Regions from separate parts of the Synechococcus sp. CC9902 genome, predicted to be linked through region 3. Evidence: predicted binding sites of a transcription regulator. Region 3 holds the regulator's gene; each other region holds the start of a gene.
The links. The regulator NtcA, encoded in region 3, controls nitrogen genes in cyanobacteria. The targets are predictions, from matches to a motif close to GTANCNNNNGNTAC.
Positions count from the first base shown of each region.

Region 1 (10,399 bases), 180 kb from region 3:
CGGCTTGATTGTGGGCCGATCAGCATTCCATAGCCTCCTGCTTCAGCTACAGACTTAACCACAAGCTTTTCAAGGTTTTCTAGAACGTACTGTTGATCATCTGGGCGGGAGCAGAGATAGGTGGGAACATTTTCGATAATCGGTTCTTCATTGAGGTAATACCGAATTATTTTCGGGATGTAGGCGTAGATCAACTTGTCGTCGGCGATCCCGGTGCCGGGTGCATTGGCAATGGCGACCCTGCCACTCTGCAAAACATCGATCAATCCAGGTACGCCCAGCGCTGAATCGCGACGGAACACCTTTGGATCGAGAAAATCGTCATCGATTCGTCGGTAGATCACATCCACCACTTCACGACCAGTTGTGCTGCGCATCCAAACGCGGCCTTCTTCGCAGATCAAGTCACGCCCTTCCACCAGAGCGATGCCCATCTGTTGTGCGAGATAACTGTGTTCGAAGTAGGCACTATTGAATACTCCTGGTGTGAGCAATACAACGCGTGGCTTATCTGCCCAAGGAGCTAAGTCTTGCAGTGTCTGTAACAACCTGGAGGGATAGTCGTCGATGGGTTGAACGGTTCGTCCAGCAAACAGGCTGGGAAACAATCGCTTCATGACCTGTCGGTTCTCGAGGAAGTAGGCCACACCGGATGGACAGCGCAGGTTGTCTTCGAGTACGCGCCAAGTGCCTGCCTCATCGCGGATTAGATCCAGTCCTGAAATATGACACCAGCGATTTAGGGGCAGCTTGATGTCTTGCATCTGTGGCCTCCAGCCTTGCGAACTTTCCACGTCTTCCCGTGGAATCACGCCATCCTTGAGGATTTTCTGTGGTCCATAGATGTCTGCTAAGAACCGATCAATTGCTTCTAGGCGCTGCAGGAGACCACGTTCGAGGTTGGACCATTCATGTTGGTGAATGAGTCGTGGAAGGGGATCGAAGGGCAGGATCCTTTCGCCTCCATGCAGTCCAGCGTCGTTGAGTCGGAAGGTGGCCCCGAGTCGTCTTAAAAGGTTCCCGGCGGAAGCGTGATTGCGGTTGAGTTCTGTGAGTCCTATCTGTCCAAGCGACGACAGCAGTGGCTCCAGGTCTGCTCTGGGAGCAGATTGTTCCCGACAAAAATATTCGTCGTAACCATGGGTTGGCCGATACTCAGTGAACATTGGCTCACCAATGGGCAACTCATCAAAGATCCGTCTGTCTGTTGAACTAGGTGTTGTTTGTTACCGATCGCTTGATCGGGCAATTAGCTGGTTGCAGGGATAGGGTTTTTGGTCTCGGTTAATACCCTTACTGGATTAGTGATCGTTCGCAGTATGAGTAAGAACGTATTTGTCGAGTTGTATGTTGCCAAAAGCTTCTGGAGCTTGGTTTGGATGATGTTCTGTGGTCTCGCTTGATCTTTTCCCTCGGGGCCTTGGTGACTGCTGCCACAATTTTTGTGGTGCTTCAAGGCCATTTCAGTTGGCTTGGACGGGAACCGTTCGATGAAGGTTGAACCGTTTCTAGCTCCGGGCCTGGCGTGGGCTCTGGTTGTTCTCTTCTCAGTGCTTTGGATTGCACTCGGTGTTGCTTGGGGGAGGAAAGGTAAGAGCGATGCAGATGAATATATGCTCGCTGGTCGGAATATTGGTCTGGCGTTGAGTACTGCCACATTGATGGCGTCTTGGGTGACCGGAAATACAACCCTTCTTGCACCTGAATTTGGCTACAAAACGGGTCTTTGGGGAATGTTTAGTTATGCATTGGCAGGTCTTGGTTTAATTCTGTTCGCGCCATTAGCACTACGAATTAAGCAGTTAATGCCCAATGGACGCACGAGTGGTGATTTCATCCGGTTGCGTTATGGGCGTTTGGCTTGGTGGGTGTTCATGGTGATTACTGCCATTTATACGCTTGGATTTCTGATGACCCAAGCAATGGGAGCAGGCATTCTCCTTCAATCTCTTTCAGGATTTGATTATCACGTTGGGATGATTGTGGTGATTGGTGTCGCAATGTTGTACACGCTGTATGGAGGAATGCGTGCGGTGATTGGCACTGACTTTATTCAGTCAGTGTTGATCATGGTGTTATTAGCTGTTGTGGCTGTGCTGGCTTTTCGTCAATTCCCTGCACCCGCTGTTCATGCTCGTTTGATCAACTCTCATGCTGATCATCTGAATCTTTTACTCCCCGCAGGGCTGCTGATTGCATGGAATTCAGCTTTATTTTCAATGGGAGAGGTGTTTCACAACAACATCTGGTGGTCACGCGTGTTTGCGAGCCGCCGTTCAGTTGTGATGACCTCGTTTGTGCTCGGTGGCCTGGCATGGATGAGTGTTCCGATTGTGACGGGCTCGATCGGATTGGTGGCGTTGGCTCGAGGCCTTGAATTTCCTCAAGTGAACATGGTGTTTCCCGTCATGGCTGCTGATCTCCTGGGGGTCGGTGGAGCCGCATTGGTTTTTGTTGTTGTTTTTGCCTCGCTCACCTCAACACTCGATTCTTTATTGGCCTCCACCGCGGATCTTGTGGCAGAGGATATTTATTTCAGGTTGCTGCGTCCCCAGGCGAGCGATGCTCAGCTCAAGCAGGCCGCTCGGGTCACGGTGGTTGGGTTAGCTGTTTTGACGTTGTTGTTGTCATGGCCACGGTTGGATTCCTTGGCTTCGGTGTTGTTCTTTACGGGTGCCCTAGTGGCTTCAACCGTCTGGCCTGTGGCCTGCGGGCTGTACTGGCCTCACGCCAATCGCAATGCTGCGATCGTGGCGATGGTGTCGGGGAGTGTTGTTGGCTTGTCGGCCTATGTCTGGATTGCGCCGTACTGCGCTGCAGTTTTCTCAACAGCGGTGTCGGCTTTGGTGATGGTGGTGGGGAGTGTTCGATGGCCTGAACGCTTTCAGTGGTCTCTGCTGAAGGAGGCTCTATGAGTTGCATTCCCTTTGTTTTTCTCGCCTGGTATGTCGACGCGTCTTGGTTCGGGGCTGTGATTGCTGTGAGCCAGGTAGCCCTTGTTTTGGCCGTGCTCATGTTGCTGGCTATCTGGTGTTTCGAATGGCGCAAGAAACGAATCTGGTAAATGTTTGCGGCGAACACTTTTGAGGAAAAATGATATACTGTGATACCAAATGTCGATTAATTTGATGAAGAAGTGGCTGTTTTGTGGACAGTCATTCCAGGCCTTGTTAGGGATTGGTATTGCCGCATTTTGTTCGGTCTGAATGATCGAATGTCGATGCACCTATGCCATGGCCATCGTCCAGTCTGTTTCTGCTGATGTGTGTATAGAGCCGATTCGGTTTCAACCGTTGGGCCCAGATGTGTTTGGTAGGACGCAGCCCCAGTGTTTGTTGGCTTCGATCGATGAGGCTGTTGAGCCCTTGATTGATTTGACCAACCAGCATGTGGTTTCGATTCAAAGTTTCTCCGCACAGACCCTCTTACAGCTGTTCCGTCTCGCGGCTAAGTACGAGAGCAATCCTGATCGCTACATCCGACACAACACGCCTCTAACTGGAAAAATCCTCATTAATGCCTTTTATGAGCCCAGTACAAGAACACGTCTGTCGTTCGATAGTGCTTGGCACCGCTTAGGGGGCGATTCAATCAACATCACGGATCGAAGCACAACTGGAATCGCGAAGGGTGAATCGCTCGAGGATGTTGCCCATATGTTTAATAACTATGGAGATTGCGTCGTACTCCGAGATAGCAATCCTGAAGCCGTCGTGGCGATGAGTTCCACGCTTCGTATTCCGATCATTAATGCAGGAAATGGGATTGATGAACATCCCACCCAGGCGATGGCTGATCTCTACACAATTTTGAAGTGGAGACCCAGTCTTGCTGCTCCGAACGTTGCAGAGTCGGATCGAATTCGTATTGGAATTATTGGCATTCCATCGAGAATGCGAACAGTTCGGTCTCTTCTAAGGATTCTCGCCAAATTCCCTGGGATGGTAGAGGAGGTGGTAGTGATTCACGCGCCGGGTATCGAAAATGATGTTTCACTCTTCGATCCCGGTCAGCGAGAAGAGTTGCTGAAGGCTGGTTTGTCTCTGCGTTGTGCGACTGATTTACGCGCGGAGTTGCCTGAGCTTGATGTGGTTTACATCAACGCTATTGCTTGGGTTGGTGATAGTTATGAGGTGCATGGTGGAGGGTTTCGTCTTACGCGGGATCTGCCGTTTAAGCCCGAGGCGATTGTGTTGCATCCGCTGGCGCGGGGGCCTGAATTGAGCACCTGCCTCGATGACACTCCTCACAATTGGTATTTCAGCCAGGCCCGAGGCGCTGTGTTTCTTCGAATGGCTCTGCTCACCTGCATGGTGGATCGAGCCGATCGTGTGATGGATGTGGTCTGAGCAGAATCATGTGCGGTATCGGCGGCGTCTTTCGTACGCATTCAGAACATCGTGTCGACCAGCAATTGCTGGTGAACATGGCAGCAATTCAGGCTCATCGTGGTCCGGATGGCTTTGGGATTGAATCGCTTGAGGGTAGTGGTGTTGGTTTTTGCCATGCCCGTCTTTCGATTATTGATCTCGATGGCAATCGGGCGCGTCAACCGTTCCTCAGCGAGGACAACCAGGTGTTGATGGCGCACAACGGTGAGTTTTACGACTTTCAGCGCATCCGTGCTGATCTCACGGCGCAAGGCGTTCGTTTCGCCAGCAAGAGCGATTCTGAAATTCTGTTGAGGCTTTATCAGCGACAGGGCTTGGAGCAAACGCTGCCGCTTTTGCGTGGAGAATTTGCCTTTGCTCTCTATGACCGCAATCAAGATTGTTTGTATTTAGTTCGGGATCGTTTTGGAGTTAAGCCGCAGTATTGGACGATGACGCCGGAAGGCTTGGTTTTCGGCTCTGAGCTCAAAGTGCTGTTTGCCCATCCAGCTGTTGAACGTCGATTTACGTCGGAGGGGTTATTTCATCAACTCATGCAAACGATGGTGCCTGGAAGCACCGCTTTTGAGGGCGTATACCAAGTACAACCAGGCCACATCTTGAAGGTGCAACGTTGTAATGGGCGCTTAGAAGTCTCGGATTCCACCTACTGGGATATCAATTTTCCTCGGATGGATGAGCGGGATTTCACGCGTCATGAAGCTGATCATGTGTCAGCTGTCCGCTCTGCCTTGCTGGAGGCTGTGGAGTTGCGCATGGTCGCTGATGTCCCCGTTGGTTGTTACCTCTCTGGGGGAATTGATAGTTGTTCGATTCTTGGTTTGGCGTCGGCTGTGAGCCAAGGCCCTGTGAAAGCTTTCACGATTGGTTTTGATGATGTTCGTTATGACGAATCTCCGATTGCTCAGCAGATGGCTGAGGCCACCGGGGCTCAACAGGATCTAATGCGGCTCTCAGGAAATGAGTTGTATGGCCATATGGAACAAACGCTTTGGCATACCGAACGCACTATTTACAACACATTGGCTGTAGCGAAATTTTTGATGAGTCGTCATGTCAATAGCGTGGATTACAAGGTGGTGATGACTGGGGAAGGCTCCGATGAGTTGTTTGGTGGATACCCCGCCTTCCGGCGCGACATGTTTTTGCACGGTTTGGATGATCTTCCGAAGGAAGAGCGGGAAGCCTGTGAGTGCTTGCTACAGGACTCCAATTCATTAGTCCAAGGAGCGATGTTGTCTGCTGCTCAGGTTGATGACCCTGATCTTGAGGCTGTCGTGGGTTTTACGCCTAGCTGTTTGCAACCTTGGTTGGCCTGTGTACCTCTTGTGCCCGATTTGTTGGCGGAGCATCATCGTATTGCCGTTGAGGGGTATTCCCCAGGGAAGGCGATTGCGGCTCAGTTGGATGGCGATCAACTGGATGGCCGTCATGCCCTCGATAAAGCTCAATATGTATGGATTAAGACGATGCTGGAAGGTCAAATTTTGACCTGGGGTGGTGATCGGGTGGATATGGCCAATTCGATGGAAGCGCGACCGGCTTTCCTTGATCACCATCTCGCGGCGGTGGCTGTGCAAGTACCTCCTGAGCTTCGGATTAAGGGGAAAACAGAGAAATACGTCCTGAGGGAAGCGATGGCGGGTCTCCTGCCTGATGTTCTCTACAAACGCGAGAAATTTGCATTTATGGCACCTCCGGCCCATACAGAGCCTGAAAAATGGGCACAAATGCAGAACTTGGCGGCTGATTACCTCAGTGACGAAGCCATTGATGCGGCGGGTTTGCTCAGCAAGAGCGGTGTGAAAGCCTTGTTTGATCGTCACGACAGCCCAGAGACAACCGAGGCTGATCGGGTGCAGATGGATGCAGTGATTAACCATCTGCTTGGTGTGCAGATGCTGCACCGAATGTTCGTAGCAACCGATGTTCCACAGCAAGCGCGGCAAGAAGCAGAGCGCTTGGGTTGGCGCATTCCAGTAGAGGTTTAAATCCTCTCTTGAGTGTGAAATCGTTTCGGTGACTACAAGTTGTTTTTGATGTTTGAGTGAAAATTAGGCATCTTTTGAACTGAAGGACACGACATTGACCTCGCTGCTTTCAAGGCGTCCGCATGCTGTCGTGGGGGATTTCGTTGATACAAAGCCAGGTCTTCGTCCTGATCGTGAGCGTCTGATTTCCACGCTTGATTCGCTGGCCTCCATTGGGTTGTGCCCCGATGGAAGTGTTTGTCGCCGTGGATTCAGCCTCGAGGATCGTCAGGGGCGGGATCAATTATCGGCTTGGATGCAAGACGCGGGGATGCAGGTCCGCATCGACGCTGCTGGGAATCTGATCGGCCGTTTGGCTGGGTTGGATTCGTCCCTTCCAGCGTTGGTCACGGGGTCTCATCTCGACACTGTTCCCACCGGCGGTCGTTTTGATGGCGTGCTTGGTGTTCTGGCTGGCCTTGAGGTGGCAAGGACTCTTCAAGCCAGTGGTGAGCAGTTGCGCCATCCTTTTGAGCTTGTTGTGTTCGCGGATGAGGAATCCACGATGGTTGGCTGCAAAGCCATGGTGGGTACTGCTTCTCCGGATCCAGACGCCTATGCCACGAGCAATGGCGAATCGATTGAGCGAAATCTCGAGCGCATTGGGGGGCATTGGCCGTTCCTTGCTTCAGCACGACGTTCCGATGCATCGATTGCCGCCTTTTTGGAATTGCACGTTGAACAGGGCGGCATTCTCGAGACGCGAGGCGATTCCATTGGTGTTGTCGAAGGAATCGTTGGTCAACGTCGTTTCAGCATCGTGATTGACGGTCAAGCCAACCATGCCGGTACGACCCCGATGGAGCATCGACAGGATGCCCTCGTCACGGCTTCGGAGGTTGTGCTTGCGGTAGAAGCGATGGCGCTTCACCACGTGAATGAACCGGTCGCAACGGTGGGTCGTCTTGAGGTGTGGCCGAATGCCGCCAATGTGGTGCCCGGCTCAGTGAAGCTGACGGTTGATTTGCGCGATCTCAGCCCGGCAGTTCTTCAACAATTGGTCGAATCGTTGATGTTGGCCCTTGAGTCCATTGGTCTCAAACGTGGTTGCTGTATTCGTCTTGACCCCCAGTTTGATGTTGCGCCAACGCCCGCAGATTCCAAGGTGATGGATGCAATTACGTCAGCGGCATCTGCCCTGGGTTTCTCCCATAGTCGTTTGCCCAGTCGAGCCAGTCACGATGCGCAAGAAATGGGTCGTCGTTGGCCGATGGGAATGATTTTTGTTCCTAGCCAAGGTGGGTTAAGCCATTCATCTGCCGAGTTCACCAGCGACGATGAATGTTGGGCTGGAACAGCAGTTTTATTGGGGGCGTTGCAGCGTCTCGATCAGCAACTGTGACGTTCTCAATCGTTGCTCGTGATCCTCAAAATGGTCGTTTTGGTGTGGCCGTTGCCACGTGTCATTTGGCCGTCGGTTCAACTGTTCCTCACATTCGTTCGGGTGTTGGAGCAGTGGCGACGCAAGCACATACCAATCCTTATTTAGGGATCTGTGGCTTAGAGCGACTGGAACAGAATGGTGATGCTCAGGATGTATTAGAAACCCTGCTAACTGATGATGTTCTTCGTGATCGGCGTCAGTTTCATTTGATCGACTTGCATGGTCGTACCGCAAGTTGGACGGGTCCAGAATGTGGAGATTGGGCGGGTCATCGCTCCCAGTCGCATCTTTCAGTAGCCGGTAATTTTCTCGTCGGAGAGGAGGTGTTAGAGGCCATGGAACAGGCCTTTTTAATGAGTGATCCCTCCTGGAAATTAGGTCGTCGCTTGATGTTTGCCCTAAGGGCTGGTGAGGCAGCTGGTGGTGATCGTCGCGCTAGGGCGGCAACATCGGCGGCCTTACAAATTAGTGGCGATGTTGCCTTTCCTCTGCTCGATTTGCGCGTTGATTTTCGCGATGATGCTGTACAAGAACTCACCGAGATCTATGAGCGCAGTCAAGATCTTTGGATTCAACAATGGCGCGATGAAATGGCTGAGATCCCGATGCTGAATCGTTTGGTTGCTTAGTTTCTTCTATCGTTAAAATGATGGATTGAACTACTTCACAGGGATCAATAGTTCTTCAATATCTGCTGTTACTGCTTAACGGTTTTGTGCTCACAGCAGCAAATAACGCTGCGCAAGCGGGAGTACCTCAGCGGGTTCACAGGTGAGCAGTTCACCATCGGCGAACACCTCATAGGTTTGCGGATCAACGCTCACGTTGGGTAGCGCGGAATTCAGTTTGAGTGCACTTTTCCCCACGCTGCGGGTGTCGCTCACCGCACGACATGTGCGTTCGAGGCCGAGATGTTTTGGGATGTCGGCATCCATGGCCGCTGCACTTAAAAAAGTGAGGCAGCTGGGCGCCAAGGCTTTGCCGAAGGCTCCGAACATGGGGCGGCCGTGCACCGGGCCTGGTGTGGGGATCGATGCATTGGCATCTCCCATCTGAGCCCAGACAATCGAACCTCCCTTAATCACGAGTTCGGGTCGGATGCCAAAGAAGCCAGGCTTCCACAACACGAGGTCGGCAAGCTTGCCGGTTTCGATTGATCCCACGTCGCGACTGATGCCGTGGGCTAGAGCCGGGTTGATCGTCACCTTGGCGATGTAGCGCTTGATTCGGTGGTTGTCGTTGCGGCTGGAGTCTTCCGGTAGTGCTCCACGCTGCACTTTCATCTTGTGCGCGGTTTGAAAGGTGCGTGTGATCACTTCACCGACACGGCCCATCGCTTGGGAGTCGCTGGCGATGATCGAAAAGGCGCCCAGGTCGTGAAGGATGTCTTCCGCAGCGATGGTTTCGCGGCGGATTCGTGACTCTGCAAAGGCCACATCCTCTGGAATTTTGGGGTCGAGGTGATGGCAAACCATCAACATGTCGAGGTGTTCCTCGAGGGTGTTGCGGGTGTAAGGGCGCGTGGGGTTTGTGCTGCTGGGAAGCACGTTGGCCTCGCCGCAGATTTTGATGATGTCTGGAGCGTGCCCCCCGCCCGCACCCTCGGTATGGAACGTGTGGATGGTGCGCCCCTTGATCGCCGCGATGGTGTCTTCGACAAACCCCGCTTCATTCAGGGTGTCGGTATGGATGCAGACCTGCACATCCATTTGATCCGCCACCGACAAACAAGCGTCAATGGCAGCGGGTGTTGTTCCCCAGTCTTCGTGGAGTTTGAGGCCGCAAGCCCCAGCCCTCACTTGTTCTTCCAGGGCCTCGGGGGTGCTGGCATTGCCCTTGCCGAAGAAACCCAGATTCACCGGCAAACCTTCAGCGGCTTGAAGCATGCGGCCGATGTGGAATGCACCTGGGGTGCAGGTGGTGGCGTTGGTTCCAGTGGCGGGTCCGGTGCCACCGCCGAGCATCGTTGTGACCCCACTCGCTAAGGCTGTTTCGATCTGCTGTGGGCAGATGAAATGGATGTGGCTGTCGATGCCACCCGCCGTGAGGATCTGCCCTTCCCCAGCAATGGCCTCCGTTCCTGGTCCCACCACGATCGTCACCCCCTCTTGGGTGTCGGGGTTGCCAGCTTTTCCGATGGCAACGATGCGGCCGTCCCTAAGGCCCACATCGGCTTTCACGATGCCCCACCAATCCAGGATTAAAGCGTTGGTGATGACTGTGTCGACGGCACCTTCAGAGCGTGGAGTTTGGGCTTGGCCCATGCCATCGCGGATTACTTTGCCGCCGCCGAATTTCACTTCATCGCCGTAAACGGTGTAATCCTTTTCGACTTCGAGAATTAACTCGGTGTCGGCCAAGCGGATGCGGTCACCGGTGGTGGGTCCGTAGGTTTCGGCGTAGGCCTGGCGGGAGATGCGGTAGGGCATAAATCAGGCGTCGATGGGACCGTTAATGCGGCCGTTGAAGCCGATCACCCTGCGGTGACCAGCGAAGGGAATGAGGTTCACGTCGCGATGGTCGCCGGGCTCAAAGCGGATTGCGGTACCCGCTGGGATGTCGAGCCGCTGTCCGCGGGCTGCATCGCGATCAAA
Region 1 covers NC_007513.1:2,164,168-2,174,566, reverse strand. The annotation lists gene SYNCC9902_RS11475 (circularly permuted type 2 ATP-grasp protein) at 1-1,166, opposite strand, end outside; gene SYNCC9902_RS12975 (hypothetical protein) at 1,376-1,501, shown strand; gene SYNCC9902_RS11470 (sodium:solute symporter family protein) at 1,491-2,915, shown strand; gene SYNCC9902_RS12820 (hypothetical protein) at 2,912-3,064, shown strand; gene SYNCC9902_RS11465 (aspartate/ornithine carbamoyltransferase family protein) at 3,234-4,349, shown strand; gene asnB (asparagine synthase (glutamine-hydrolyzing)) at 4,358-6,382, shown strand; gene SYNCC9902_RS11455 (Zn-dependent hydrolase) at 6,513-7,763, shown strand; gene SYNCC9902_RS11450 (DUF1028 domain-containing protein) at 7,760-8,434, shown strand; gene ureC (urease subunit alpha) at 8,525-10,234, opposite strand; gene SYNCC9902_RS11440 (urease subunit beta) at 10,238-10,399, opposite strand, start outside.
Region 1: SYNCC9902_RS11475 (circularly permuted type 2 ATP-grasp protein) is a predicted target of NtcA. The motif match lies at 1,278-1,291, and genes of this name have one in related genera.

Region 2 (10,399 bases), 760 kb from region 3:
CGGGTGACCATCTCCCCTTCTTCATCCACCATCCACATGCCTCCGATGTTCCCGAAGGTTTCTGGGGCTAAGGCTTGAGGTTGCTCAAACACGAATGTGGCTTGGCCAGTTCTCCCATCACGGCTGCGGGTGAGACGAATATCAGGGACGACGGGCTCATCGACGCCTCGGAAAAATTGAATCGATGCCGTTCCTTTTGCCTCGGCCATAGGCTCCCCTTTCTTGAAGGGGGATCTTAGGCGGAAAGTTCCACAAGTTTGGCTTTAAGCAGCGTCTCTGCGGCCACTTTCGCCGTTTGTCCGGTCAAATCAATGCTGTTTCGGTCGGGGCAGCGTGCCAGTTCATGGTCGTAGCAGCGGTCGTAATAATCGAGTGTGGCTCGACAGGCTGTTGCCCAGTCTTGTTTTTCGATTGCCTCCAAAGCTTGCTGTGTGCGTTGGGGACCCAATCGACGACTAATTCTGTTGGTGGCTTCCGCCAACCCTTCGGCGCCCTGTTGTCCATACACCTCCACTAGCTGGTCAACGCGTTCTTCGAGGCTTCGCTGGATTTCGAGAACAGGTGCTGTTTGCATTTGGTCAAAAAGGCTTTTTGGGATGCGGCAGCGTCCCACTTGAATGCTTTCCGCCTCGAGCCAGATGGAGCCGGCACCCTGTTGTCGATGCTGATCCAGCACCTCAGCGAGAAGATTTTCGTAGTGCTCAGTACTGGGTTGAGCTGGCAGTCCAAGACCTCCGAAACTGCTACCTCGATGGTTGGCAAGGCCCTCAAGATCTAAAACGGCAACGCCTTTGTTCTGCAGAGCCAACAGCAGATCGGTTTTTCCCGTACCGGTGCGACCACCCATGATCCTTAAGGGCCATTCTTGATCGAAACGTGACTGAGCCCAATGGCGATAGGCCTTGTATCCCCCTTCAAGTAGCAGAGGGTTGAGGTCAATTTGCTGTGCAAGCCAAGCCATGCTGGCTGAGCGCATCCCGCCTCTCCAGCAATACAGCCTCAGCTGCTCAGTCCCCCTGTATTGGTCGAGTTGTTCGGCTAGGGCCGCCATTTTCGGTCCAGTAACGCTCAGGCCAAGATGAATGGCTTTCAGTCGCCCGTCTTGCTTGTAGCTGGTACCGATGGCTGCGCGTTCGTCGTCGCTAAATAACGGGAGGTTCACAGCCCCTGGCCAGTGCCCCTTGTCGAATTCCGAGGGACTTCTGACATCGATCAGGGGGCCACGGAGTTGCCGCAGCTGTTCGATTGAAGTGGAATGGTCTTCTCCCATGCCTGACATAGTGGGATAACGCCGTGCTCGACAAAGCCGGTTGCGAAAAATGCTTTCCGGTTCTTCCCCCACCACATCCCTCAGCGTTGAAATGCTCATTGAGCGCTTCGCTGCTGGTAATCCCCGTCAGCGCCGCCCGCTGATCAAGACGATTGAATCTCGGGTCGATGACCTGGTGACGCTGGGTGCATCCGAATTGTTGCCTTTTGATCCCAAGGGTGACGATTGGGCTCCTGGTTGGATCCTTCAGGTCATCCAGCGCCATCACCCCGCCGCCTTAACGGAACTGCTGAAGGGTTCCACCGCTGGCTGGTTAAGCGTTGAATCGGCAATCGGTCTCGATTTTGTTGCGTTACAACGCGATCTTTTGAATCAAGACTTTGAGGCGGCAGATCGTCTGACGAGCAGCATGTTGCGTGAGCTCGCGGGAGATGCAGCGGTTCAGCGTGGTTACGTCTACTTCAGTGAAGTGCCCGCCATGCAGGGTGTCGATCTCGTCAGCATCGACCGTCTTTGGACGGTGTATTCCCAGGGACGGTTTGGCTTTACAAGCCAGGCACGGTTGTTAACGACTGTGAGTGGTCGTTTTGACCAACTTTGGCCGCGTATTGGCTGGAAATGCGAGGGAGTATGGACCCGATATCCAGGTTCATTCACCTGGTCGTTAGAGGCACCAGAAGGGCACATGCCTTTGATCAATCAATTGCGAGGTGTGCGTTTGATGGATGCAGTTCTGAAGCACCCGGCCTTAATGGCTCGTCGGGCCTGAGAGCTCCTGTTATTGGGGACTGAACCAGGTAGGTTCAAAAGAGGTCGTTGCCACTGGGCGAATCGTGCCGTTTCATCGATTCCGCTGGGCAGACTTTGTTTTGCCGTCCACTCTCCAGCTGGCTCCCCTCTTGGAGCTTCTGGTTGAACCTGTCGGCTGTGAAACGACTAGTCAGAAGGTTGAACTTGGCTTACACGAAGCATTGGTCAATGCTGTGCGTCATGGAAATTCCGAAAATCCCCAAAAACAACTCCGCGTTCGACGAATCCTTACGCCCAATTGGTTGATTTGGCAGGTGCAAGATGAGGGCTGTGGATTGCCACCAACGGCTCGAGCCTCTGAGCTTCCTTTGTCTGTGGATGCCCAGCATGGACGTGGCTTGTTTCTGATTCATCAATGTTTTGATGATGTTCGTTGGAGCCGTCGTGGAAATCGGCTTCAACTCGCCTGTCGCCGTCCCGCTTAGTGGCGCGGACAACCGGGATCCTTGAGGTCTCCTTTGATCCATCCAAGCGCTTGGTTGGTGAGGGCTGCCACATCCTCAGGGCTGCCTTCTTGAGTCAACTGAACCAAGGCAGCGGCAAGTAATTCGGCGGCGCGGCGGTTCGATTGTGATTTCAACCGGTGCCAATCACGATCACCAATTTTTAAGAGGCTATGGAGCTCAGCCGATTTGGCTTGGGTTTGCTCCGGCCAGATCGAATCCGGTTTAGCCATGGCAATGCAATGCAGTGGATCTAGTTTCGGAGTTGAAGGAGGCGAGCGGATGCCACCAAACACACGTCGTCGTGAACAGCGACAGTTGAAGTGGCTGCATGGCGTGTCCCGATTGATCCAACAGGGTGAATGTCAACACCAGTCAGGTTCGAGCGTGCAGGGACGTCGTTGGCAGCAACGGCGCTTGTTCGCTCAGCAATTGCTCGACCGCAATTTCAATGGATGGCTTCATCCTGAGCGGTCTGGATCACGTTTTTGGAGAGGACTTCGCTGGGGAGGCGCAGGGTTTGTTTTGGCTTGGGTTGCAGCCCACCTTTAAAACCCGATCAAGCCACCAATTGGCGATGTCCTTCACCAACAACCACGAGGGATGTAGGAAGACCTTCCTTCGAAATCCCGTTTGAGTAACGCATCTCCTGATTAGTGGAGATGGAATCTTGGCCCCTGAGCCAGGCCTGTCGCAATGATCTACGTCGCCGATCTTCGTCGAGGACCAGACGATCAGCTGCCGCCTGGGGTGTTTCCTGAGGCAGCACGGGTGTGCGGAGGGTGATGCCAAACCCTTGAGCTTCAACTTGAACGTGGCCTTCCATCAGGACCACTTGAAAGGTCCAACCTTCTAACCAACGCAACCGAAAGGGATTTGTCATGAATACCCTTTGGGATTGTTTTTACCCTATGGCGGCCAGCCTTGTCAGCACAGGGCATGTCAGCGAATCCGTTCAGGTGTGACTCGAGACAGGTTTTCGAGCAGACCAAATCCTCGTCATGAAGTGGGACTCAGCCGTAACGCCTTCAAACCCAGCCGTGAGGAGTCGAGCCTCAATGTCATCACCGATGTAGTCCCGGTAATAGGGCTCGTGGAAGAACTTGCGGAAGTTTTCCATCACCACGCTGAATTCCGGTGTGTCTGCTAACTGAATCGAATCGGCCAACACCAGCACGCCACCAGGTTCCAGCACCCTCCAGGCTTCGTTGATGACGTTCTGACGTGCTTCGCCTGGAAGCTCATGCAGCAAGAACACGCAGGTCACACCCTGCAAGCATCCATTTGCCAACGGGAGAGATTCTCCGTTGCTGCGAATCAGTTGGACAAGGGACGTTTGGGCTTTATTGAGCCAACGATTGGCTTGTCTTAAATAGGCATCGGATAAATCTGTTCCGATGAGTTCAGCGTGGGGAAGAGCGGCCCTTATTTGGTGAAGGGTTCGACCTGTTCCTGTCGCCACATCGAGGATGCGTAAAGAGGCGGGGCTGCGATCTGAGAAGTGCTTAAGACCACGCTTCAACGGTGCGATCACGCGGCGGCGCATTGCATCAGCGGTGCCGTTGAACAGGATTTCCACCTGTAGGTCGTACAAACCAGCCGAATGATCACTGAGATAACCGTCGGTTTGGTGATGAAAATTTTGAAGGTAATACTCAGGAAAAAGGCTGGGGTCGGTGTCTTTGGGGAGATCCCGCACGTTGCGTTCTTTTCTCCGGTTCCAGATCGATGGCAGGTCAAGCCAAACCTGGGGGTACCGACTAGCCCAGTCCAGCCAGGGTGCATCAAAAAGGAGTGAGGTTGGGTAGACGCCCTGTTCAGCTTCTTGCCAATCGCGCTCCTCGAGCTGTGCCATGGCATTGCGCAACGTTTGCAAAATGTCAGATGACACCGACTCTGTCGTCGGCATGGCTTCTGGAGCCACCAGCTCCATCAATTTTGTACTCAGCTCTTTATGGGCCAGTCCAGCGATGCTCTTGCCCTGTTGAAGGGTCTGGTAAGCCAATTTGCTGAAGGGCGTGGTCGCCATCGAGACATCGCACAAGAGCACCATTCCAACGAATGCGAAAGAAAAATGCGGCTTTGAGTAGGCACTAAAAAGCCCGCCTCTTTTGAGGCGGGCCATGGAGACTTCAACAACCTGAATCAGGCGTCGTAGTACATGGTGAATTCGTGCGGGTGTGGGCGCTGGCGCAGTTGCTGAACTTCCTCGTATTTGAGGTCGATCCAGTTGTCGATGAAGTCGTCGGTGAAGACGCCACCTTCAGTCAAGAAGGCGCGATCAGCACTTAGGGCCTCTAGTGCACCATTTAAAGAAGGTGGCACCGTTGAGATCTTCTGCAGTTCTTCAGCACTTAGCTCGAACAAGTCACGATCTTCGCCATCGCCGGGATCGATTTGATTTTTGATGCCGTCTAAACCGGCCATCATCATCGCGCTGAAGGCCAAGTAGGGATTGGCGAGGGCATCACCTGAGCGGAACTCCAAGCGTTTGGCTTTCGGGCTTGGACCTGTCAGGGGAATGCGAACAGCAGCAGAGCGGTTGCCCTCGGAATACACCAAATTCACCGGAGCTTCGAAACCTGGAACCAGGCGCTTGTAGCTGTTGGTGGTTGGGTTGGTAAAGGCGAGGAATGCCGGCGCATGCTTCAAAATGCCACCGATGTACCAACGCGCTGTCTGGGACAGGTTGGCGTAGGTGCCTTCACCGAAAAACAAAGGTTCACCACCCTTCCACAGGCTTTGGTGAACGTGCATGCCTGTGCCGTTGTCGTTAAACACCGGCTTCGGCATAAAGGTGGCTGTTTTGCCGTATTTCTTGGCAACGTTCCGTACGACGTACTTGTAGGTCATGACGTTGTCGGCAGCTTCAATCAGCTGCGCGAACTTCATGCCCAGTTCGTGTTGACCCGCACCGGCAACTTCGTGATGGTGCTTCTCAATGGGAATTCCAAGTTGGGCCATGAGCAGCAGCATTTCGGAACGAATGTCCTGAGCTGTGTCATTTGGAGCAACCGGGAAGTAGCCCTCTTTGGTTTGGATTTTGTACGCGAGGTTGCCGCCTTCTTCGATGCGGCCTGTGTTCCAGCCGGCCTCAATTGTGTCAACGCTGTAGAAGGATCCACCTTCCGACGAGTTGTAGCGAACGTCGTCGAAGATGAAAAACTCAGGCTCTGGGCCGAAAAACGCCGTGTCGGCAAGTCCGGTGTTGTTGAGATGGTTGAGAGCGCGTTGCGCCAGTGCTCGAGGACAACGGTCGTAATCCTGACCGGTGCGAGGGTCCTGAATTGAGCAAATCATGCTCAAGGTTTTATGGCGGTAAAACGGATCGATCCAGGCGGAACTTGGATCAGGCACCATCGCCATATCCGAGGCGTTAATGGCCTTCCATCCACGAATGGAGGATCCATCGAAGGCCAGTCCTTCGGTGAACGACTCTTCCTCCAGTAAGTCAGTGCACACCGTCAGGTGCTGCCACTTGCCGTGAAGGTCAGTGAATTTGAGATCAATCAGCTCTATGCCTTCGTCCTTGATTTGACGAAGGACCTCCTGAGGGGTTTTGGCCATGTAAAACGGACGCCAAAGACGGATTTAGAGAGACCGTAAAGATCTCGATGGCTCCATTTTGTATCAAGAGGGACATTCCGGCTTCTGAATGTGGATCGCGTAACCGTTTCTGTCAAAAAGACGGGATCTCAGGCCTGCCAGGGTTTCTCAGCTGTAAAGCGGTGTTAGCGTCCAAATTGGGGTAGTCCTGAGTTCCAGACATGCGCGATGCCATTGGTGGTCTGATCGGTCGCTACGACCAGCTGGGCCGCTATTTCGACAGATCGGCGATCGACAGTATTGAGTCTTACCTCGATGAATCTGAGCTGCGTATCAGGGCTGTTGAGTTGATCAATGCCGACGCGGCTGAAATTGTGCGCGAAGCCAGCCAGCGCCTTTTTCAAGATGAACCAGACCTGCTTTTGCCCGGCGGGAACGCCTACACAACGCGGCGTCTTGCGGCGTGTTTGCGGGATATGGATTACTTCTTGCGGTATGCGAGCTACGCGCTCGTGGCCGGAGACAGCACGATCCTCAACGAACGTGTTCTGAATGGATTGGACGATACCTATAAAAGTCTTGGTGTTCCGACCGGTCCAACGGTTCGGAGCATTGTTTTGCTGGGCGAAGTGGTTGCCGAGAGCCTTCTCCAACAGGGTGTTCCTGCCGACAAGCTCGGTTCTGTGATGCAACCCTTTGATCATTTAGCCCGTGGGTTGGGGGAAACCAACGTTCGTCAGCGCTGATTCAAGGTTTCAGCAGGATTGCAATCGCCCCGTTTGGGTGCCGAATTGGAACGATGACTGCGTAGGCTCTGTGCTCAGAAATAACGTTCAAGGCTTTGGCGACGTCGCAATCTCTTCTCCATGTTGACGATCGTCATCGCAAGTCATTTGCTCCGATCGCAACTCCCGACCGATTGCTGTTGGGTCCGGGTCCGTCGAACGCCCATCCAACTGTTCTCCAGGCATTAGCGCGGACGCCGATCGGTCACCTCGACCCGCTTTATGTGGAGTTGATGGGTGAAGTTCAGGAACTCCTTCGCTATGCCTGGCAAACCGATAACCGTCTCACCCTTCCAATGAGCGGCACGGGCAGTGCGGCCATGGAAGCCACGATTGCTAACACTGTTGAACCCGGCGACACAGTTCTGGTTGCAGTCAAGGGGTATTTCGGTCTTCGTCTCGTCGATATGGCCGGTCGTTATCGGGCCAATGTCAAAACCATTGAAAAGCCCTGGGGCGAGTGGTTTTCCCTTGATGAGCTCGAAGCAGCCCTGATTGAACACAAGCCAGCAATGCTGGCCATCGTTCACGCTGAAACCTCAACGGGTGTTTGCCAGCCCATGGAAGGGGTGGGTGATCTTTGCCGGAAGCACGACTGCCTTCTGCTCTTGGACACGGTGACGTCGTTAGGTGGGGTGCCCCTCTATATCGATGAATGGAAGGTGGATCTGGCCTACAGCTGCAGTCAAAAGGGACTGAGCTGTCCTCCCGGATTGGGTCCCTTCACCATGGGGCCAAGGGCTGAAGCCAAGATGGAAGCTCGTACGGGCAAAGTTCCGAACTGGTATCTCGACGTATCTCTGCTCAACAAGTACTGGGGCAGCGATCGGGTTTATCACCACACGGCCCCCGTCAACATGAACTTCGGCATGCGGGAGGCGCTCCGGCTTTTAGCAGAAGAGGGCGTCGAGCAATCTTGGGCGCGCCATCGCCAGAACGCTGAGGCGTTATGGAATGGATTGGAAAGCCTTGGGCTTTCGATGCATGTTCCAGCCGATCGTCGGCTTCCTACCCTCACGACGGTTCGAATTCCCGATGGTGTGGACGGTAAGGCCTTCAGTCAGCACTTACTGAACGAACACGGCATCGAAATTGGCGGTGGTTTGGGATCTTTGGCCGGCAAGATTTGGCGTATCGGATTGATGGGGTACAACTCCAATCCAGCGAATGTGAACCACCTGCTCAACTTGTTTGAAACCGAGCTGCCGAAATTCAGCAGTTCTGTTGCCTCCGCTGCTTGAACCATTGCTCCAGTTGTGTGGAGGCTTCGGCCTCCATCACTCCGCCGATCACTGTCATTTTGTGGTGGGCGCTGGTGTGGGTCGCAAGGTTCATCGTTCCTCCTAGGCCTCCCCTTTTTCGATCATGGGCTCCAAAAACAACGGTCCCCATCCGTGCCTGGACTAAAGCTCCGGCGCACATCGGACACGGTTCCAGCGTCACGATTAAGCAACATTGGTTGAAGCGCCAATCACCAAGAACCAACGCGGCTTGTTGAAGCGCGACCAATTCCGCATGGCCAAGGGGATCTTGTTTGGTTTCTCGTCGATTGCGGCCATGGCCGATCGCTCGACCATTGGCATCCAGTACCACTGCTGCAACAGGCACCTCCCCGCTGAGGCCGTTGACCTGGGCACGCTGCAACAGCACCTTCATCCACTCGTGCAATCGACCGGTTTGATCCACTCCGAATCGCAGGCGCGGCTGTGAGCACCATCCCACGAGGGGCGAGGATTAGGTCAGTTCAGCCCTCGCTCTTGCACGCCGGTTCCGATCCAAACCCTTCAACGGCACGATTGGCACCGTTTGCGGCTCCCTATGCAACGGATCCTGTCCTGCAGGATTTTCTGCACAGAACAGCGGATCTGCTTTGTGCCTGGATCGGATCGGCTGAGCAGCACAGCCCTTTGCCTCTAATGCGACCGCAGCCGTCGATCGCACCGAATGCTGAGGCGGCGGACCTAGATGCTCTTCTCCACGACCTTCAGGTGGTGATGGATGGGGCCTTCCAGCCATCCCATCCGGGCTCACTCGCCCATCTCGATCCACCACCCCTTACGGCATCGATTGCTGCGGAACTGGTTTGTGCTGGGCTCAATAACAACCTGCTGGCTGATGAGTTGTCACCAGGTCTCTCCAGTTTGGAACAGGAATTGTGCGGCTGGTTTTGTCAGCGACTTGGGCTTCCAAAAGGGGCTGGTGGTGTCTTGGCGAGCGGTGGCACTCTCAGCAACTTGATGGCATTGGTCACGGCGCGTGCCTGTGGGCAAGGCCCTCGCGATGGGGTGATCCTGTGTAGTCGCGATTCCCATGTGTCGTTGGTCAAGGCAACACGTGTGATGGGCTTGTCGGATGACGCCCTTGTCTTGCTGCCCACGGACGATTCTGGACGACTTTGTCTTGCTGCGGTTGAGCAAAAGCTCAATCAATTGCGTCGTCTTCAGAGTCCCTGTATGGCGGTGGTGGCCACCGCGGGAACCACGGTTCGCGGGGCGATTGATCCCTTGCCTCAGCTGGCTGATCTTTGTCGACAACACAATGTTTGGCTGCATGTTGACGCTGCCATCGGTGGCGTCTTTGCCCTGAGTGCCGAGCATGCGTCCTTGATGCGTGGTCTGGATCAGGCGGATTCGATCACGCTGAATCCCCAAAAGCTGCTTGGTATTACCAAGGCCTCATCGCTGCTCCTGCTTCGCGATGGGCATCAACTCAGCACGACGTTCGGAACCGGACTTCCATACATGGAACGACCGACGGGTGAGCACCATGGCGGCGAGGTGGGGCTTCAGGGAACGCGGCCAGCTGAAGTTCTCAAGCTTTGGCTTGGTCTGCGCCAGCTCGGTGAGGTGGGCATTGAATCGATCTTGTCCAATGCCCTGGAACGACGGGCGGCATTTGCCAGTCAATTGGACATCACTCGCCTCAACTTGTTGCCAGGTGATTTGCATATCCAGGCTTTTCGTCTCAACCAAAGCGATTCAACGAGCGGTGATGTCTGGAGCGAGCATCTTCGTCAGCAGCTGTTGTCAGCGGGATACATGCTTTCGCGGCCGTTCTATGGGGATCACTTCTGCTTGAAGGGGGTTTTTGGTAACCCCCACACCACGCCAGAACATTTGACAGAACTGGCAGAACTGATCAATGGCTCGGTGCGTTGATCCCATCGACCACAATCGACCCACTCCTTGGACAGGCCATGCCGGAACAGTCGCAGCGACCTCGCTGGATCGCCATCGTGACCGGTGCCATCTCTGTGGCGATTGGGCTGCTCTATCTATTGATGATCACTGCTCTTGATGCCCGCGGTCCGCTGCTCCCCCCTCCTCCCGAGGCCCTGGCCGGGGCGGTAGTTGTCGCTTCGCCGATCGCTGAAGTGGCTCCACCACCTGACGCATCGCGGTTTCTAAAAAGCGCTGCAAAGACGTTTCCCGCCGATTGAGCTGAAACGCTTCTTGGACGGCGTCTTGCATGCCGCCATCTCCCCAATCTTGGTCTTGTTCAAAAAACCGAATGAAGCTGCTACCCGCGACTCGGGTGAGCCATGC
Region 2 covers NC_007513.1:1,225,145-1,235,543, reverse strand. The annotation lists gene psb28 (photosystem II reaction center protein Psb28) at 1-209, opposite strand, end outside; gene mnmH (tRNA 2-selenouridine(34) synthase MnmH) at 236-1,279, opposite strand; gene SYNCC9902_RS06370 (GUN4 domain-containing protein) at 1,320-2,039, shown strand; gene SYNCC9902_RS06365 (ATP-binding protein) at 2,104-2,505, shown strand; gene SYNCC9902_RS06360 (DUF6439 family protein) at 2,502-2,756, opposite strand; gene SYNCC9902_RS06355 (hypothetical protein) at 2,806-3,075, shown strand; gene SYNCC9902_RS06350 (hypothetical protein) at 3,083-3,406, opposite strand; gene SYNCC9902_RS06345 (class I SAM-dependent methyltransferase) at 3,479-4,552, opposite strand; gene glnA (type I glutamate--ammonia ligase) at 4,669-6,090, opposite strand; gene SYNCC9902_RS06335 (allophycocyanin subunit beta) at 6,291-6,815, shown strand; gene SYNCC9902_RS06330 (pyridoxal-phosphate-dependent aminotransferase family protein) at 6,911-8,095, shown strand; gene SYNCC9902_RS06325 (nucleoside deaminase) at 8,067-8,510, opposite strand; gene SYNCC9902_RS06320 (pyridoxal phosphate-dependent decarboxylase family protein) at 8,612-10,012, shown strand; gene SYNCC9902_RS12480 (hypothetical protein) at 9,996-10,151, shown strand; gene SYNCC9902_RS06315 (YcjF family protein) at 10,139-10,399, opposite strand, start outside.
Region 2: glnA (type I glutamate--ammonia ligase) is a predicted target of NtcA. The motif match lies at 6,151-6,164, and genes of this name have one in related genera.

Region 3 (10,399 bases):
TGCCGTAGGCGGCTTGGATGTCGGTTTCACCAAGGGAACCGTTCCAAGTGCGATAGCGGTAGGCACCGAACAATTTTGTTTGGACCTCTCCAAGAAAACCCAGATCAACGTTGCGACCTAAGTCCACCCAGTAACGGCTGTTATCTAAGAATGAGTCGCCATCAAATGAGCTGATATCGGCTTCTGAGTTGAGGCGATAGCCACCCACTCGACTCGTCAATTTGGCTTCAAGTCCAAAAATGTCCCCCAAATTTTCGCCGCCATCACTGAAGGCACGTTGAAGAAGCACCTGGGGTTCGAGTGCCAACTCCGTGCTGTTGCCAATCGTGATTGGTGGAATGGTTCGTCCAACGAAGAGGCCACCGCGATCCTCGTTATCAATGCCGAGAACCCAGCGGTTCTCGATCTCTTCTTCTTTTGCGATCAGTTGGCGCCGGGTGACTGGAATGGGCAGCCGTTCATCAATGATCAACCGATTTCGACGCGCTGAGATCAGTAGGTCGCCATTTGGTTGTTCCCTGGCAATCACACCCTCAGCATCGATCCGAGACTGTGATGGTGTGAAGGGGTCGTTGCTAAATCCCATTCGATCCGATTGCCAGCCTTTGGCGGTAATGCGGATGCGATTGGCCTGGATTCGCCAGCGACTGATGGTTCCATTCAGCAGCTTGGTGCTGCCTAAACGTTTCAGCTGCGGCACTTTCACCACGCCGAAGCGATTTTCATCTTGAACGGATGAGTTCAGGCGACGGATTGGCACGCCGCTGCGGCGTTCGATTGAAAAACTACCGGTCAGGTCAATGTCGGAGACACGCTGATCAATGGTTTGAATTGCTGCTGTTCGCATGGCCTGCTGTTCGGCCGGAGCTATCTCGGCTGGCTTTGTGCTTTTTGCCAGTGGCACATGTTGTTGCGGTTCTCCGCCGTCTCCAAGAGCAATCGACTCCAGGCGCTCCGACAACGAACTGGGATTGATGCGCTGATCCCGATCGGGATCTGGACAACCGTCTGGGGGTGGCATGACAGCCACGTCGAAGTTGGGAAGATCGCGGCCCCAGCGGTAGCGCAAGCCAAGTAGATAGGCATTGCTTCCTTCCGTGACGCCGTTGTAGGTGCCAAAAGCACCTGATCGGTGATGAATCCGTCCGACCAGTGAAAGGTCTTTAGACACGGCCGCTTCGAGTTCAAAACCCAGGTAATTCAGAAGCTGTGAGTAGTTCTTGCGGAAGGTTTTTTCGTAAAGGCTTTGATCGGTGTTGTAGCTGACGCCTTCCATCAGGCTGAAGCTCAGCCACGGCTGAACCCAAAGACGGGCACCGATGCCAAGCACGCCTTCTCCAAAGCTTTGGGCGGGTAAGTCGGCGTAGGGAGTGTCTTGGTTGTATTCGCCGCCTTGCTGTTGTTTGGCCACATGACTGAACAAATCAGCTTCAAGTTCCAAGGCAATGGGGCCAGCTCGCGCAATCCGTTTTTGCAACCCAACGCCCATCACGGCTTCCGGGCGCATCCTGCCGTTGAACAGAAATGTGTCGCCAAAAGCAGCATCGATCATCTGGCCACCCCAGGCAGTGACGGCCCAGGGTTGCGGATGCCAATCGGGTACCGGAGGTAAGAACGGAGTGCAGGCCATGCTGCTGTCCGTTTCAGAGTTGCTTTGGGGTTTTTCTTCTGCTGATTGGCTGTTGTATTCCGTTGAGGATCGACCGACCGTTGGCTTGTTTGCTGGTTTTGGCAGTGCTGCGGGGGTGTCCTCGAGGTCGATTACGCCATAGACATCATCGAGCTCACCCTCATTTTGAACGAGGTTGTAACGCAGGACAGAGGCTTGAAAAAACTGGTTTCCGCGGCGCAGTCGAACGGAACCGCGTGCAAAAAGAGTGCGAAAGGCAGTGTCGAATTCGATTCGATCGGCTTGGAGTTGGGCCTCACCCAGCCGAGCTGTCACATTGCCCTCAGCAATAGTGATCTTGCGCTTGCTGTCATAAAACTGACGGTCGGCCTTGAGCTCGAGCTGCTCAGGAACAAGGACCGTTTTAGTGGAGGCTTCAACGTTGGCAGAAGCCCCACCATCAGCAGAGGAGCCCGCCTCGGTGGCAGGCGTTCTCACACCATTGTCTTCTGCTGTCGCGGGGTTCGACAAGTCTGCCGAAAACACCCCTGATACCAGAAGTCCCGTTAGGGCAATAGCGAGGCGGGACGCCGCCAATGAATTTCTGCATTGGCCCGTGAGTGTGACAGCTCAGGACCAATGCCGGGTTGATGATCAGACCAGTGCTTGGCGCGGTCTGATCCGGATCGCTTCAATCCTCGAGGTCTTTGCGACTTGGCGTGCGGCTTGGGTCACTAGCCAGGAAGCCAAAGACGAAGATGCCGAGAAAAAAGAAGACGACCGAGTAAACGGAAATCTTGAGGGCGAGCATGGAGACCGACCGGCGTCTGACACAGCGATCATCCTATGGGGAATGACAGGGTCTCAACCGGGAAGTACCCCATGTCGGTAGGACGATCGGAGTGGATTGAAACGTTTCGCAGTCGTGCACATCGGGATTTGCGCCGTGAATGGCGCCGTTCAGGTGCGGCGGAATCGAGGCCATTTGTTGAGGAGCCATGGGGTAAAAACCATCGTCCTGACTGGTTTTCTCGGGGTTTGTTGATTTGGCCTCGCGGCCGTCAATGGGTGCGTTTGGAGCAACAGTTGGCTTGGCCAAGGGCCTGGAATCAAGTGCAAGCCAGTCATGCCCGTTTGGGGATGAGTTGGTGGGCAGAGCAGATGCGCTTTTGGGTGGATGGTGTCCTGATCCATGAAGGAGACCTGTTCGATACGGCTTGTCGCTGGCGTGTGCCGGAGTCGTGTCGATTGGGAGGCACCCTTCATCTTCAGGTCGAACTGTGCAGCCCTCTCCATGACGACGGGGCCTTGATCAGCACTGATTTGGACCTCGAACCCGATGCGCCAAATCTGGATACGGATTTCAGCTTGGCTCCCCATGCCCTGATGTTGCACTTGGCTGCAGGGGGAGATTTACCGGCGCAATGGAAGGGGTTGGAGCCCAGAGGCCCAGAGGCTTTACAGGCAGTGGTTCAGGAGCTCAACGCTGCGGAGCCCGCCCAGGGGGAAATCCTTTGGATTTCCCATGCGCATCTCGATTTGGCTTGGCTTTGGCCCGTGGCTGATACGTGGCAAGCGGCAGAACGAACATTTCGCTCGGTGCTCGATTTGATGAAGCGTTGGCCTGAACTTCGTTTTGCTCACTCCACACCGGCTTTGTATGCCTGGATGCAGCACCATCGACCGGCTCTCTTTGCTGAAATCCAGGCCGCGAGCCAGGCAGGTCGATGGGAGCCGATTAACGGTCCATGGGTCGAGACCGATTGCGTGCTGGTGAGTACAGCATCGCTGTGGCAGCAATTTTCACTCGGTCAGCAGTACAGCTACGAAACCTTCCCGACTTGGACCCATCAGCTCGCTTGGTTGCCCGACAGCTTTGGGTTTGGAGCAGGTGTACCGGCCGTGTCTGCGGCGACTGGGGTGCGTTGGTTCTGCACGCACAAATTGGCTTGGAATGCCGTTAACCCGTTCCCTCATCGGTTGTTTCGCTGGCGCAGCCGTGGGAATTATGAGGTGAACAGCTTGATGCTTCCCCCGATTGGTCGACGAGGTGATCCGGTGGACATGCTCGAGGAGCAGCGCAGTTGGCGAGATCAAACCGGCCGGGACGCAGCTCTCTGGATCCCTGGTGTGGGAGACCACGGTGGCGGTCCTACTGAAGAAATGCTGGAACAAATGCAGCTTTGGAACTCAAATCCAGCAGCTGTGTCCATGCGAAGTGGAACGGTCAGACAATTTTTGGCTGATCTTGAACCGTCAGTCGAGCATTGGCCGGTTTGGCGCGACGAGCTCTATCTCGAGCTCCACCGGGGCTGCGCAACAAGTCGTCCTGATCAAAAGCGGCACAACAAAACTCTGGAGCGGTTGTTGCGTGAGGCGGACACTGCGTCTGCCTTGCTAGCCCTCACCGGCGAACCGTCGCCTTCTAGCGATTGGCGGCCACTGTTGTTTCAACAATTTCACGACATCCTCCCTGGTACATCGATTCCAGAAGTGTTTGATCACGCCGAGACACTTTGGCGCGACGCCCGTCGGAAGGGGAAACAACAGCGCGATCTGAGCCTGGCAAAACTTCTTCAGGTCCCCAACGAGAATTTGTCGGGGCAGCACTGGTCTTGGTGCTCACTTCAACCGTTGGCAGCTTGGTCGCCCATGCTTCGCCTCCCGAAGGGTTGCTGGAGTGTGGAAGGCCACCGCCTTCCTCAGCAGACGTCGTCGATGGGTGGCACTTGGGTGCAATTGCCGCTTCAGCGCGGCATTACTTCTGTGTCACTCGAGCACCAGCCGCTTCAGCCCGTCGATTCACCATCCACCATCGGCCCTGTGCTGATTCAGGAGTTGGGTGATGGTGTCTGGCGGATGGGCAATGGCTTGGTTGAGCTGGATTGCTCATCTGAGGGCATCCTTCAAATCCGAGATTCAAACGGTTGTGATCAACTTTCTGCACCACTGCGGTTGGAGCGTTATCAGGATCGGGGTGAGTTTTGGGATGCCTGGGATCTTGCCGCCGACTACAGCGAGCATTCATTAGGCGTTGACGTTCCTGATGGGCTCCATTGGATTGAGCAAGGCCCATTGGTGGCGCATGCGGTGCTCAGACGACGGTTTGGCTCAAGTGCTTTGCGGATGGATTTGCGCTTGCAGGCGAATCGGCCTTGGTTGGAATTGATTTGTAGTACGCACTGGTCTCAACGCCATGAACTGTTGCGGCTGACGATGCCATTGGCTCGGCCGGCTGTGCGCGTGGCGGCTGATACCAGTGGCGGCGTCATTGAGCGCCCGGCATCACCGATCACTGCAAGGGAACGTGCCCGTTGGGAGTTGCCAGTGATCTCATGGATGGCGTCCCAGGCAGCAGCCCCTGGCGGCGGCCTGGCGGTTTTGCTCGATGGACCGCAAGGGGTCGATTGGGACGCTGATCGTCTGGGTGTTTCGTTGTTGCGAGGGCCAACCTGGCCTGATCCCGGCGCTGATCGCGGTTGGCATCGTCAGCGCATGGCATTGATGCCGATCACTGGCTCCTGGAACGCGGCGGGCGTCACTCAGGCTGCCATTGCATTTCGGGAGCCGGGATGGTGGGGACCACAACCAGCCAAAGCAAAGGAATGGTTTCCGGCCTTGCCCGTCACCCTCACTCCAATTTCTGTTCAGAAGAGTACGGATGGGATTTCCTGTCGCGCCTTAAACGCTGGCCCTGCCCGTTGCCTGTGGCGGCCGGGACATCCTTGGCTGGTTCGGCGTGGGGCGCATGACCCATTCGTTGAGCAAGTGGTGCTTGCGCCGGGAGAATTGGCGGCGCTGCAGCTGCGTCAGTCTTCGTGATCATCAAACGGATCATCCAATTCTTTGGACGGTGGACCGAAGGCTTGGTAGACGCCAAAGCCGGTGAGTCCAAGCACAACGGCCATGACGCCGAGGGCAACAGATAGGGCAGGGGACGACGTTTCCATCACAATCTTTCGGCAGGACCAGCCCCTAACCGGAGCTGGCCCCTACAGTATCCGCACTTCCTTTAACCCGAGACCCAAGCGTCGCCATGGCCCAACGCACCCGTCTGGGAGACCTCCTCCGCCCTCTGAACTCCGAGTACGGCAAGGTCGTTCCCGGTTGGGGCACCACGCCAGTGATGGGCATCTTCATGGTGCTCTTCCTTGTGTTCCTTCTCGTGATCCTTCAGCTGTACAACAAGTCATTGATCCTCGAAGGCATCAATGTCAATTGGAACGGCTTGGGTTAACAAGACACCATGAACGTGTTCGGCGTCGGCCTTCCCGAAATGGCGGTGATCGGCGCCGTGGCCTTATTGGTATTTGGTCCGAAGCGACTGCCTGAGCTCGGCAAAACCCTCGGCAAAACCTTGAAGGGATTTCAATCTGCTTCCAAGGAATTTGAGCGTGAAATTAATAAAGCAATGGCTGAGCCAGAAGCTCTTCCCTCGGCGGAACAACAGCCCAACGATGAGCGACCTCCGGGAGCTTGATCCGTCGTGATGCCCCATCAGCTCAGCCTTGTGGTTGGTTTGGGAAACCCTGGGTCGAAGTACGACGGCACCCGACACAACATTGGTTTCATGGCCCTCGAGCGTTTGGCGCGCAGAGAAGGCTTCAGTTTTCGGCAACAGGCCAAGTTGCATGGACTATCGGCTGATAAAGGCTTTGGGGATCAGCGCTTGCGCTTGCTCATGCCTCAAACGTTCATGAACGACAGTGGACGTTCCGTGCGCGCAGCTCTCGATTGGTATGGCTTTCAGCCAGAAGAAATCGTGTTGCTTGTCGACGATATGGACCTCCCTCTTGGACGGTTACGGCTGCGTGCGCAGGGAAGTGCCGGGGGACACAACGGTCTCCGCAGCACGATCCAGCATCTTGGAACGCAAGTCTTCCCTCGATTACGAATTGGAATCGGTGCCCCCGCAGAGAATCCAGCGGAACGACGAGCTCGCACGGTGTCCCATGTGCTTGGTCCCTTCAGTCGAGCTGAACAGCCCTGTGTTGATGCAGTGTTGGATGCAGTTTTGGATGGTTTAGATCGCCTGAAAACGCAGGGCATGGAACGGGCTGGCACCTGGATCAATGGGTTCCGGTATGAATCCCCTTCTGCAACTTGATGGCGGCCCTCCCTGCCACAACAGCCCATCTCCGCGTTTTGCGTCAGTGCTTTCAAGACCAGTGTGTGGAAGGCGAGGTCGCTGCTGGTGGTTTTCAGTGGCAGTTCTATTGGGCGTTTGATCGTGGAGAACTCACGGTGGAACCATCGCTCGGACGAGCCTTGATTCAAGATGCCCTGTTTCGTTTTTTGGTGCGCACCGATTACCGCCTCGAGCCCGGTGGTGATTACAGCTTTACGGTTCGGGCCAAGTTCTAAGTGAGAAATTTGGGGGTGGCCCAGACCATGAACAGCGTTGCTTGAGGTGGTCTTCTGCCATCACGAGGGCGGCGATTGCATCCAGTTCGTGGGGGGGCAGCCTTAACCCTTTTGGGAGAAGACGTTGCCAGCCTTTGGCTGGCCACAAAGCCCAATACCGGTCGCGAGCCCTCAAGGTGGTGCCGTGCTCATTGACTGACTGAACATTGGCAAATCCGTTGAAGTCTTGAACCCACTGGGCACTGCTTGTGCCGTCGCCAACGATGATTTGATCCAGGTTGTGTTGCTCGTGCCAATGATCCACCCACGCCATAACGGCTTCAGGTGGCACCACCTTGCCGGCCAACACACGATTGTGTTCGCTGTCAATCAACACCAATCCGCATTTGCTGCGTCCTGGATCCAGTGCAACCAGACGGCTCAAGGGTTGGACTCCACGGCGACGAAGATTGGGTCAGCACTGTTGCTGTCGCGGGTGGAGATGGCTTGCAAGGTGATTCCCTGCTCCGACCGCTCCATCAGTGTTTGGCCAAGTTGCGCTAGGGCTTGGCCATCGAATTGCAAACCAGCGGTAAGCGAGCCTCGTCGTTTGGCTTCTGCGTAGGCCGAGGCCAGCAACAAATTGAGTCGGGTGCGAATGGCCGCATTACTGCGTTCGCTGGGGTCAAGCCTGACGGAGGCGAGCACATCTCCTTTTTTGGTGACTAAACGGTTGGGATGAACCTCCGGGAAGGCGTAAACCACCGTTTCTCCTCTAAGAACGTTGGTGGCGGATCGCAGCGAGATCACCCAAGTTCCTGGCTTGCTGATGATTCCCTGTAAGCGGTTCACGTCGCTACGAGGAACACGAATGATTTGTTGATCAGGGGCTTGGCCTGGCAAGACTTTGCCGTAGGCATTGAAATTGGCTTCTTGCAGCAGGCGATCGACCACTTGTTTGGCCTGATCGGGTGATTCCATCCGCACGGTCGCGGTTGCAAGTATTTGCCCACTGCGCAGAACAACAGCACCGCGGCGAAGGGCGACAAGATTGCGTTCCAGATCCTTCAATTCTCGTTCCCCCAACTTGATGCGGTTGCGCACCGTGTTGAGTTCGGCTTCGGTTCTTTGGATATCCAGATCTCGAGCAGCGATGTCGCGGCTGAGGCGATCTCTGTCGGCCTCGAGGGTTTGACGTTGCTTCTGTAAAGGAGCCAACTCCTGCCGAAGGGTGTTGGCCCGTTGTTCCGCTGCCTTGAGCTCTGCTTCGATCCGTACGGTTGCTCTGCGGGTTTCGACGCGCTCGCGTTCGGCGGCATCGAGTTGCTCACGGCTGTCTTTCAGTCGCGCTTGGAGGGTATCGAGTTCGAATAGCCCAACCCGCAGTTGCCGACTCACCAAAAGCATGAGGCCAAGCGAGAGGGCGCTGATCAGGCTGCCCGTCAGCACCGTGATCACCACAGCAGTGCGCCGGGGTCGCATGTTGAACAAGCTCAAACGAGCTTTACCGACTCGACTGCCAAGGCGATCGCCGAGGGTGGACAGAATGCCCCCGAGGATTAGGAGGGACAGAATCAGCAGCCAGCCACTCATGGCATTAGCCCTCGGCTGCAGATGCGATCAGCTGAACCGTTTGGCCAAGGCGATCGGATCGAGAACGGTGATTTTCTTGCGGTCAATCTGTACGAGACCGGATTGACGCAAGTCTCCCAGCAGACGCGTGATTGTTACGCGGGTTGAGCCAATGGCTTCAGCGATCGCTTGATGAGACAGCCGAAGATCAATCGTGATTCCTAGTTCATCAGGCACTCCGAAGTCTCGGCAAAGCACCAGTAAAAAGCTCACCAGCCGGGACGACATATCCCGATGCGTGAGCGTTTCGATCATCGTTTCGGTTTGCAGGATCCTGCTGGAGAGGCCTTGTAAAAGCCTGAGTCCAACAGCCGTATCCGCTTCAATCGCGTTGCGCACTGAGGTGGCAGGTGCCGTCACCATCTCAACGCGGGTGAAGGCGACTGCGTGATAAAAGCGATCCGAGCGTTGACCAGTGAGTAAAGACAGCACACCGAACAGGCTGTTTTCCCTGAGGAGAGCAACCGTGATTTCTTCACCAGATTCGTAAACCCTTGAAAGGCGCACAGCGCCCCGTCGAATCAGATAAACGCGTTCCGCCGGGTCTCCCGGGAAAAAAATTGTTTTATTTCGCTCCACCATCTCCGTGCTGGCACCTTCCAGCCCACGGATCACCTCCATCAACGATCGAGGACCTGAGGGCTGAGTGTTCGCTACGGCGTTACTAAGAGGTGCATAGCGGGTAAAACCAGTGCTGGTGCTCATGACTGGCTCGCGATTGCTTTGAAAGTTACGGATCTGCCTGGATGTGTCCTGTAGCGGTTATTACGCATTGAGTGTTCACTCAGATACAAGGGCCTGCCGCTGAGCCTCCATCAGTTGTCGGAGGCCGGGTTCAGCCAGGTCCAGGAGTGCATCCAGCTGGGCACGGCTGAATGGCGCGCCCTCGGCGGTTCCCTGAACTTCAAGCAGTCGGCCATCGTCCGCTTGCACCACATTGAGATCGACCTCAGCTCGACTGTCTTCGCTGTAGTCGAGGTCTAGCAGCGCCTGGCTGTCCACTAACCCAACGGAGACAGCAGCAACTTGGCTTTGAAGAGGGGAGTTCTCAAGAATCCCCTGGGAAACGAGGCGGCTACAGGCCCGGTGCAACGCCAGCCAGGCCCCGGTGATGGCCGCTGTGCGGGTGCCTGCATCCGCTTGGATCACGTCGCAGTCGATCAGCAAGGTTCGCTCTCCCAGTTGTGCCATGTCAACGGCGGCCCGAAGGCTGCGCCCGATCAAACGTTGAATTTCTTGGGTGCGGCCGGACAGCTTCATCAACTCACGCCCTTGCCGTTGCGGTGTTGACCCGGGTAGGAGGCGGTACTCAGCACTGAGCCACCCGAGCCCTTCGCCTCGACGCCAGCGCGGCACGTTGTCATCGAGGCAAACGCTGCAGAGAACAGTTGTTCGACCGGTTCTCACAGTGACTGAACTCAAGGCGAATCCCATTGGATCCCAAGTCACGGAAAACGGGCGCAGAGCATTGCGGCAGCGGCCATCGGCTCGGGACTGGGATGGATCGCTCATGGCTCAGAAGAAGTGACGTCAGCCTCGCAGTTCCCTCCGCTTTGCGCTTGAGCCACCATGGGTAGTGTCGATTGCCTTGTGGAATGGCATAACGCCGCTACATTCAAGGTCTTCCGGGTTGTCCCGGCGTGACCTGAGCCGATGATCGCAAGCCTGACCGACCGCCATCAATCCCAAGAGATTCGTTCTCTCGATGGCGATCAGCGTTCCACAGAACGAGTTGGTTTGAGGCCAGTTCCGAATGCAACGCAACCGCCGCCGCCAGCCCTGCATCTAGTCGCTCCAGAGGGTCAGCTTCAGGTG
Region 3 covers NC_007513.1:1,981,215-1,991,613, reverse strand. The annotation lists gene SYNCC9902_RS10560 (DUF3769 domain-containing protein) at 1-2,140, opposite strand, end outside; gene SYNCC9902_RS12195 (photosystem II reaction center protein I) at 2,301-2,420, opposite strand; gene SYNCC9902_RS10550 (alpha-mannosidase) at 2,492-5,431, shown strand; gene psbN (photosystem II reaction center protein PsbN) at 5,419-5,559, opposite strand; gene psbH (photosystem II reaction center phosphoprotein PsbH) at 5,646-5,846, shown strand; gene SYNCC9902_RS10535 (TatA/E family twin arginine-targeting protein translocase) at 5,856-6,089, shown strand; gene pth (aminoacyl-tRNA hydrolase) at 6,099-6,716, shown strand; gene SYNCC9902_RS10525 (DUF3146 family protein) at 6,716-6,973, shown strand; gene SYNCC9902_RS10520 (resolvase) at 6,951-7,397, opposite strand; gene SYNCC9902_RS10515 (DUF3084 domain-containing protein) at 7,394-8,545, opposite strand; gene ntcA (global nitrogen regulator NtcA) at 8,573-9,289, opposite strand; gene rph (ribonuclease PH) at 9,365-10,096, opposite strand; gene SYNCC9902_RS10500 (cob(I)yrinic acid a,c-diamide adenosyltransferase) at 10,238-10,399, shown strand, end outside.